2 regions of the Alkalihalobacillus phoenicis genome follow, and region 2 is predicted to be linked to the other one. Evidence: a T-box and tRNA genes for the amino acid it is inferred to sense, from the RefSeq annotation. Region 2 holds a T-box; the other holds one or more tRNA genes.
What was found. A T-box is a leader RNA that pairs with one kind of tRNA and senses whether it is charged. The one in region 2 lies ahead of leuS (leucine--tRNA ligase), so its partner is inferred to be a tRNA-Leu.
Positions count from the first base shown of each region.

Region 1: it encodes a tRNA-Leu, which carries the amino acid that the T-box ahead of leuS (leucine--tRNA ligase) is inferred to sense. The anticodon was not compared.

Region 1 is NZ_CP154853.1:3,984,116-3,987,996, reverse strand. Features, by position in the region: rRNA gene AA0017_RS18835 (23S ribosomal RNA) at 1-634, shown strand, start outside; rRNA gene rrf (5S ribosomal RNA) at 755-870, shown strand; tRNA gene AA0017_RS18825 (tRNA-Val) at 881-956, shown strand; tRNA gene AA0017_RS18820 (tRNA-Thr) at 966-1,038, shown strand; tRNA gene AA0017_RS18815 (tRNA-Lys) at 1,048-1,123, shown strand; tRNA gene AA0017_RS18810 (tRNA-Leu) at 1,135-1,216, shown strand; tRNA gene AA0017_RS18805 (tRNA-Gly) at 1,228-1,302, shown strand; tRNA gene AA0017_RS18800 (tRNA-Leu) at 1,316-1,404, shown strand; tRNA gene AA0017_RS18795 (tRNA-Arg) at 1,419-1,495, shown strand; tRNA gene AA0017_RS18790 (tRNA-Pro) at 1,518-1,594, shown strand; tRNA gene AA0017_RS18785 (tRNA-Ala) at 1,603-1,678, shown strand; rRNA gene AA0017_RS18780 (16S ribosomal RNA) at 1,898-3,448, shown strand.
Region 2 is NZ_CP154853.1:385,740-389,620, forward strand. Features, by position in the region: gene AA0017_RS01770 (MDR family MFS transporter) at 1-1,127, shown strand, start outside; T-box leader at 1,176-1,395, shown strand; gene leuS (leucine--tRNA ligase) at 1,703-3,881, shown strand, end outside.

The DNA of each region.
Region 1 (3,881 bases), 1.3 Mb from region 2:
AACAGTAACGGAGGCGCCCAAAGGTTCCCTCAGAATGGTTGGAAATCATTCGTAGAGTGCAAAGGCAAAAGGGAGCTTGACTGCGAGACCTACAAGTCGAGCAGGGACGAAAGTCGGGCTTAGTGATCCGGTGGTTCCGCATGGAAGGGCCATCGCTCAACGGATAAAAGCTACCCTGGGGATAACAGGCTTATCTCCCCCAAGAGTCCACATCGACGGGGAGGTTTGGCACCTCGATGTCGGCTCATCGCATCCTGGGGCTGAAGTAGGTCCCAAGGGTTGGGCTGTTCGCCCATTAAAGCGGTACGCGAGCTGGGTTCAGAACGTCGTGAGACAGTTCGGTCCCTATCCGTCGCGGGCGCAGGAAATTTGAGAGGAGCTGTCCTTAGTACGAGAGGACCGGGATGGACACACCGCTGGTGTACCAGTTGTTCCGCCAGGAGCATCGCTGGGTAGCTACGTGTGGAAGGGATAAGTGCTGAAAGCATCTAAGCATGAAGCCCCCCTCAAGATGAGATTTCCCATGGAGTTAATCCAGTAAGACCCCTTAGAGATGATGAGGTTGATAGGTCTGGTGTGGAAGCGTGGCGACACGTGGAGCTGACAGATACTAATCGGTCGAGGACTTATCCATTATTATTCTTGACATCATGTTTTATCGATTATCTAGTTTTGAGAGAATCCTCTCAACAATTCAATAGACATCACGTCTATTTGACGAAGAGACCCTTCATAGGGGATCGGACGTCAAAAGTCTGGTGGCGATAGCGAAGAGGTCACACCCGTTCCCATGCCGAACACGGCCGTTAAGCTCTTCAGCGCCGATGGTAGTTGGGGGCTTCCCCCTGCAAGAGTAGGACGTTGCCAGGCAGATATATTTGGAGGATTAGCTCAGCTGGGAGAGCACCTGCCTTACAAGCAGGGGGTCGGCGGTTCGATCCCGTCATCCTCCACCATTTAATTTTGCCGGCCTAGCTCAATTGGTAGAGCAACTGACTTGTAATCAGTAGGTTGGGGGTTCAAGTCCTCTGGCCGGCATCGTAAGATGAGCCATTAGCTCAGTCGGTAGAGCATCTGACTTTTAATCAGAGGGTCGAAGGTTCAAGTCCTTCATGGCTCACCATTTTACAATTTGCGGGTGTGGCGGAATTGGCAGACGCGCTAGACTTAGGATCTAGTGTCTTATGACGTGGGGGTTCAAGTCCCTTCACCCGCATTTATATACGAGCGGAAGTAGTTCAGTGGTAGAACACCACCTTGCCAAGGTGGGGGTCGCGGGTTCGAATCCCGTCTTCCGCTCCATAGGTTGTCAATAGCCGGGGTGGTGGAATTGGCAGACACACAGGACTTAAAATCCTGCGGTAGGTGACTACCGTGCCGGTTCAAGTCCGGCCCTCGGCACCATTTAAAATATATAAGCGCCCTTAGCTCAGCTGGATAGAGTGTTTGACTACGAATCAAAAGGTCGGGAGTTCGAATCTCTCAGGGCGCGCCATTATATTTTAAAACGAATAAAACGGGAAGTGGCTCAGCTTGGTAGAGCACCTGGTTTGGGACCAGGGGGTCGCAGGTTCAAATCCTGTCTTCCCGACCATCTAAAATGGGGCCTTAGCTCAGCTGGGAGAGCGCCTGCTTTGCACGCAGGAGGTCAGCGGTTCGATCCCGCTAGGCTCCACCAAAAAAAATTAAAAAAGTTGTTGACAAAACAAAGATGATTTTGTTACACTAATCAAGTCGCTATTAAAGCGAAACGAGTTCTTTGAAAACTGAACAAAAGCCAAGCGAATTAAAGAGATACAAGGTATCTCGTCAATGTTAGTCATTGAGAAATCAATGCAAATGGAACTTCAGTGAAAACTGAAGCTAGCCAGCAAAAATGAGCGAATCAGCTTATCCTTTAACGGAGAGTTTGATCCTGGCTCAGGACGAACGCTGGCGGCGTGCCTAATACATGCAAGTCGAGCGAACCAAAGGGAGCTTGCTCCCAGAGGTTAGCGGCGGACGGGTGAGTAACACGTGGGCAACCTGCCCTGTAGACTGGGATAACATCGAGAAATCGGTGCTAATACCGGATAATCAAAGGAATCACATGGTTCTTTTGTAAAAGATGGCTCCGGCTATCACTACGGGATGGGCCCGCGGCGCATTAGCTAGTTGGTAAGGTAATGGCTTACCAAGGCGACGATGCGTAGCCGACCTGAGAGGGTGATCGGCCACACTGGGACTGAGACACGGCCCAGACTCCTACGGGAGGCAGCAGTAGGGAATCTTCCGCAATGGACGAAAGTCTGACGGAGCAACGCCGCGTGAGTGATGAAGGTTTTCGGATCGTAAAGCTCTGTTGTTAGGGAAGAACAAGTGCCGTTCGAATAGGTCGGCACCTTGACGGTACCTAACCAGAAAGCCACGGCTAACTACGTGCCAGCAGCCGCGGTAATACGTAGGTGGCAAGCGTTGTCCGGAATTATTGGGCGTAAAGCGCGCGCAGGCGGTCTTTTAAGTCTGATGTGAAATATCGGGGCTCAACCCCGAGGGGTCATTGGAAACTGGGAGACTTGAGTACAGAAGAGGAGAGTGGAATTCCACGTGTAGCGGTGAAATGCGTAGATATGTGGAGGAACACCAGTGGCGAAGGCGACTCTCTGGTCTGTAACTGACGCTGAGGCGCGAAAGCGTGGGGAGCAAACAGGATTAGATACCCTGGTAGTCCACGCCGTAAACGATGAGTGCTAGGTGTTAGGGGTTTCGATGCCCTTAGTGCCGAAGTTAACACATTAAGCACTCCGCCTGGGGAGTACGGCCGCAAGGCTGAAACTCAAAGGAATTGACGGGGGCCCGCACAAGCAGTGGAGCATGTGGTTTAATTCGAAGCAACGCGAAGAACCTTACCAGGTCTTGACATCCTTTGACCACTCTAGAGATAGAGCTTTCCCCTTCGGGGGACAAAGTGACAGGTGGTGCATGGTTGTCGTCAGCTCGTGTCGTGAGATGTTGGGTTAAGTCCCGCAACGAGCGCAACCCTTGATCTTAGTTGCCAGCATTAAGTTGGGCACTCTAAGGTGACTGCCGGTGACAAACCGGAGGAAGGTGGGGATGACGTCAAATCATCATGCCCCTTATGACCTGGGCTACACACGTGCTACAATGGATGGTACAAAGGGCAGCAAAACCGCGAGGTCGAGCCAATCCCATAAAGCCATTCTCAGTTCGGATTGTAGGCTGCAACTCGCCTACATGAAGCCGGAATTGCTAGTAATCGCGGATCAGCATGCCGCGGTGAATACGTTCCCGGGCCTTGTACACACCGCCCGTCACACCACGAGAGTTTGTAACACCCGAAGTCGGTGGGGTAACCTTTTGGAGCCAGCCGCCTAAGGTGGGACAGATGATTGGGGTGAAGTCGTAACAAGGTAGCCGTATCGGAAGGTGCGGCTGGATCACCTCCTTTCTATGGAGTATTTAACTCTAGTCGAACTTATACATCTTTGATGTGTAAGGCGCTTCGGTCTTTTTGTTCAGTTTTGAAAGAGCTAATCTTTCAAATTTAAAACAGCTAAGACGTTTGAGAATATCGAACATCTAAGTCTGTTGGCAAGAAGCAACAAGGAGTTCGAGGACATGAAATTCTGGAGAATCGGAGCGTGCTTTAGCACGTGAGAATCGGAAGAAGGAAATGGACGAAGAAATCCGCCGTTGATTCGCAGCCAAGTGGTTCTTTGAAAACTAGATAATAAGATAAACATGATTAATTCATCGGAGTCTATAACGATAGACGAACGAGAATGTCAAGAATTCATATCAAACCTTTGATAATACGACCAACGAGATTCGATTCATCGAAAATCGCAAGTCAAATTTGGCCAAAAGCAACGGTAAATTTA
Region 2 (3,881 bases):
AGGAGTTAGGAAAATCATTGACGGTTGCAGGGCTTATATTATTTATCCATTCAGGTGCTGGTGTGTTAGGAAATATGACAGGCGGCAAACTATTTGATAAGATTGGTGCGTATAAAACGATTTTATTAGGGTTAAGTATTGCGGTTGTATCAACTTTTGTTCTTGCCTTTGCTCATTCGACGGTTCTCGGATATACCCTTTGTTTAATTGGGATAGGTTATGGAGCAGGCGCAACTTTCCCTGCGATGTATGCATTAGCAGGGAGTATTTGGCCGGATGGTGGTCGTAAACCATTTAATGCGATGTATGTTGCTCAAAATTTAGGAATTGCTGTAGGGACTGCTTGTATCGGAATCATTGCCTCAGTTGAATTGACAACCGTTTTTTATGCAAATGCTATGGTCTATGTCTTTGTCCTCCTTTTTGTGGCGATTACATTTAGAAAAATTCAACCAAAACAAGAGACTGGAGCAACGGTTTCGATCGAAGCTGCAGCTGTGAAGAAGTTAAGTAAACAAGTGTATTATTCACTTGGATTAGTGCTCGTTAGTTTTTTTATTTGTTGGCTCGCTTATACACAATGGCAAGCAAATGTCTCTGTACATTCACAAAACTTAGGTTTGACATTACAACAATATAGTTTATTTTGGACCGTTAATGGTTTGATGATTGTATTAGCTCAACCGATTTTGTCTATATTTATTAAAAAGTGGGTTACTTCCTTAAGAAGGCAAATGGTTGTAGGGATTGTGTTATTTTTTATCTCTTATGTCGTCCTATCACAAGTAGAGTTTTTTGTAGGATTTATGGTTGCTATGATTATTTTGACAGTTGGAGAAATGTTTTTCTGGCCTGTTGTTCCAACGATTGCCCATAATCTTGCACCTAAAGGAAAAGAAGGCTCCTTTCAAGGAATTGTAAATAGTGTTTCGACAAGCGGGAAGATGGTCGGGCCATTATTTGGTGGTTTATTGGTAGACCTTTATTCTTTTCAAATTATGATTTATGTTCTTTTAGGTTTCATTTTGGTCGCGATTTTTACAGCAAGTATTTATCAGAGGCCATTACAAACACAAAATAAACGAGAAATTGGTCAAAATGAAGAGAATTCCACGTATGACGCTTGACAGTAAGAGTTTCAATTCATACAATACAAATAATAAGTAAAAAAGACGTTTGAAACAAAGGACCAGTAACTATTACCTGGAAAATTCAGAGAGCTGTCGGTTGGTGCGAGTCAGTCAAAAGGATTAGTGAACTCCCCTTTTAGTCTTGAGGATGAATGAAAAGTAATTCTCAACGGGTCATACTCGTTAACAATGCTAAAGTGAGCAAAAGTTATTTTTGCTAATTTGGGTGGTACCGCGGGAATTAATTCAAACTCTCGTCCCTGACAAACAATGTCTTGGGATGAGGGTTTTTTCTATTTTTGTAGAAGCGGCTCCCTAAGATATTGAATCATAAAAATGAGCAAAACCATGAAACACATCATGAAGAATGAGATTTCATTTAGCTACGTCCGTTAGAAGCTCGAGAAAAATCGGTTCGTCTGATGAAGACAAAAAGCGTCTTCAGAAGCCGCCCCTGCCCACAGGACGTGGGTACAAGGCGTTGCGGCAGGATGGCGCGAACTTAGCGTTGATCCTTGATATTCTCGCTTCTGACCGAACAGGCTTCGCTTTATATTTAAGGAGGAAAAATTATGTCTTTTTCACATCAAAAAATTGAAAAGAAATGGCAGCGATACTGGGAAGAAAATAACACTTTCCAAACAACGGAAGATAAGGATAAAGAAAAATTTTATGCATTAGATATGTTCCCGTTCCCATCAGGAGCTGGGCTTCATGTTGGACATCCAGAAGGTTATACGGCGACCGATATTTTATCACGTTTTAAAAGAATGCAAGGTTATAATGTCCTTCACCCGATGGGTTGGGATGCTTTTGGATTACCAGCGGAACAATACGCATTAGATACAGGGAATGATCCAGCGGAATTCACGACTAAAAATATTAATACATTCCGCCGTCAAATTAAATCATTAGGCTTTTCTTATGATTGGGAGCGTGAAGTCGCCACAACGGATCCTGACTATTATAAATGGACACAATGGATTTTCTTAAAGCTTTATGAACATGATTTAGCTTATATTGATGAGGTAGCTGTTAACTGGTGTCCAGCTTTAGGGACGGTTTTAGCGAATGAAGAGGTTATTGATGGCAAAAGTGAACGAGGTGATCATCCGGTAGAACGACGTCCGATGAAACAATGGATGCTTAAAATTACTGCTTACGCTGACCGTTTGATCGATGATTTAGAGGAGTTGGATTGGCCAGAAAGTATTAAAGAAATGCAGCGTAACTGGATTGGACGTTCTGAAGGGGCTGAAGTTACCTTTAAAATTGCCGATCATGATAAAGAAGTGACTGTTTTTACGACAAGACCAGATACATTATTTGGTGCAACTTATATGGTCCTTGCTCCTGAGCATAAGTTTGTTGAGGCAATCACAACTGAAAGCGAACGAGCGAGCGTTGAAGCATATAAAAAAGAGGTATCGTCAAAGAGTGACCTAGAACGGACTGAACTTTCTAAAGAAAAAACGGGTGTTTTTACAGGTGCTTATGCAATTAATCCAGCAAATGGAGAGAAAATCCCAGTTTGGATTGGTGACTATGTTTTAGCCAGTTACGGAACGGGTGCGATTATGGCGGTTCCAGCTCATGATGAGCGCGATTATGAATTTGCAAAAACTTTTAAATTGCCTATTAGAGAAGTAGTGGCTGGTGGTGATGTTTCCAAAGAAGCATATGTTGGGGACGGTAGCCATGTGAACTCTGATTTCTTAGATGGTTTTGGAAAAGAAGAAGCGATTGCAAAAATGATTGATTGGCTAGAAGAAAAAGGTCTTGGTACGAAGAAAGTTACCTATCGTTTACGTGATTGGTTGTTTAGTCGTCAGCGATATTGGGGGGAGCCAATTCCAATTATTCATTGGGAAGATGGTACAATGTCACCGCTAAAAGAGGAAGAATTACCATTAACTCTTCCTGTAATGTCAGAGATTAAGCCTTCTGATACAGGGGAATCTCCACTTGCTAATAATAAAAAATGGTTAGAAGTCGTTGATCCAAAGACAGGCAAAAAGGGACGTCGTGAAACCAATACAATGCCTAACTGGGCGGGAAGCTGCTGGTACTATTTAAGGTATATTGATCCAAAAAATAGTGATGATTTAGCCGATCCAGAAAAATTAAAGCAATGGTTACCAGTTGATATTTATATTGGTGGTCAGGAACATGCAGTTCTTCACTTATTATATGCTCGTTTTTGGCATAAATTTTTATACGATATTGGTGTTGTTCCAACAAAAGAGCCATTCCAAAAGCTTTATAACCAAGGAATGATCTTAGGGGAAAACAATGAGAAAATGAGTAAATCAAAAGGAAATGTTGTTAATCCGGATGAAGTGGTGGAGAGTCATGGTGCAGATACGTTACGTTTATACGAAATGTTCATGGGACCTTTAGATGCTTCCATTGCTTGGTCAACTAATGGGTTAGATGGTTCAAGACGTTTCTTAGATCGAATTTGGCGCTTATTTATGAACGAGCAATCAGGTGATTTAAGTGAAGCGATTCAAGATTGTGTTGGATCTGATACGTTAACTCGTGTTTATCATCAGACAGTGAAAAAAGTGACGGAGGACATAGAAGGTTTACGTTTCAATGTTGCGATTTCTCAATTAATGGTGTTCATTAATGAAGCTTACAAACAAGAAAAACTTCCAAAAGAACTAATGGAAGGATTTGTGAAATTAATTGCCCCGATTGTGCCGCACTTAGCTGAGGAATTGTGGCATAAGTTAGGTCATGAAGGAA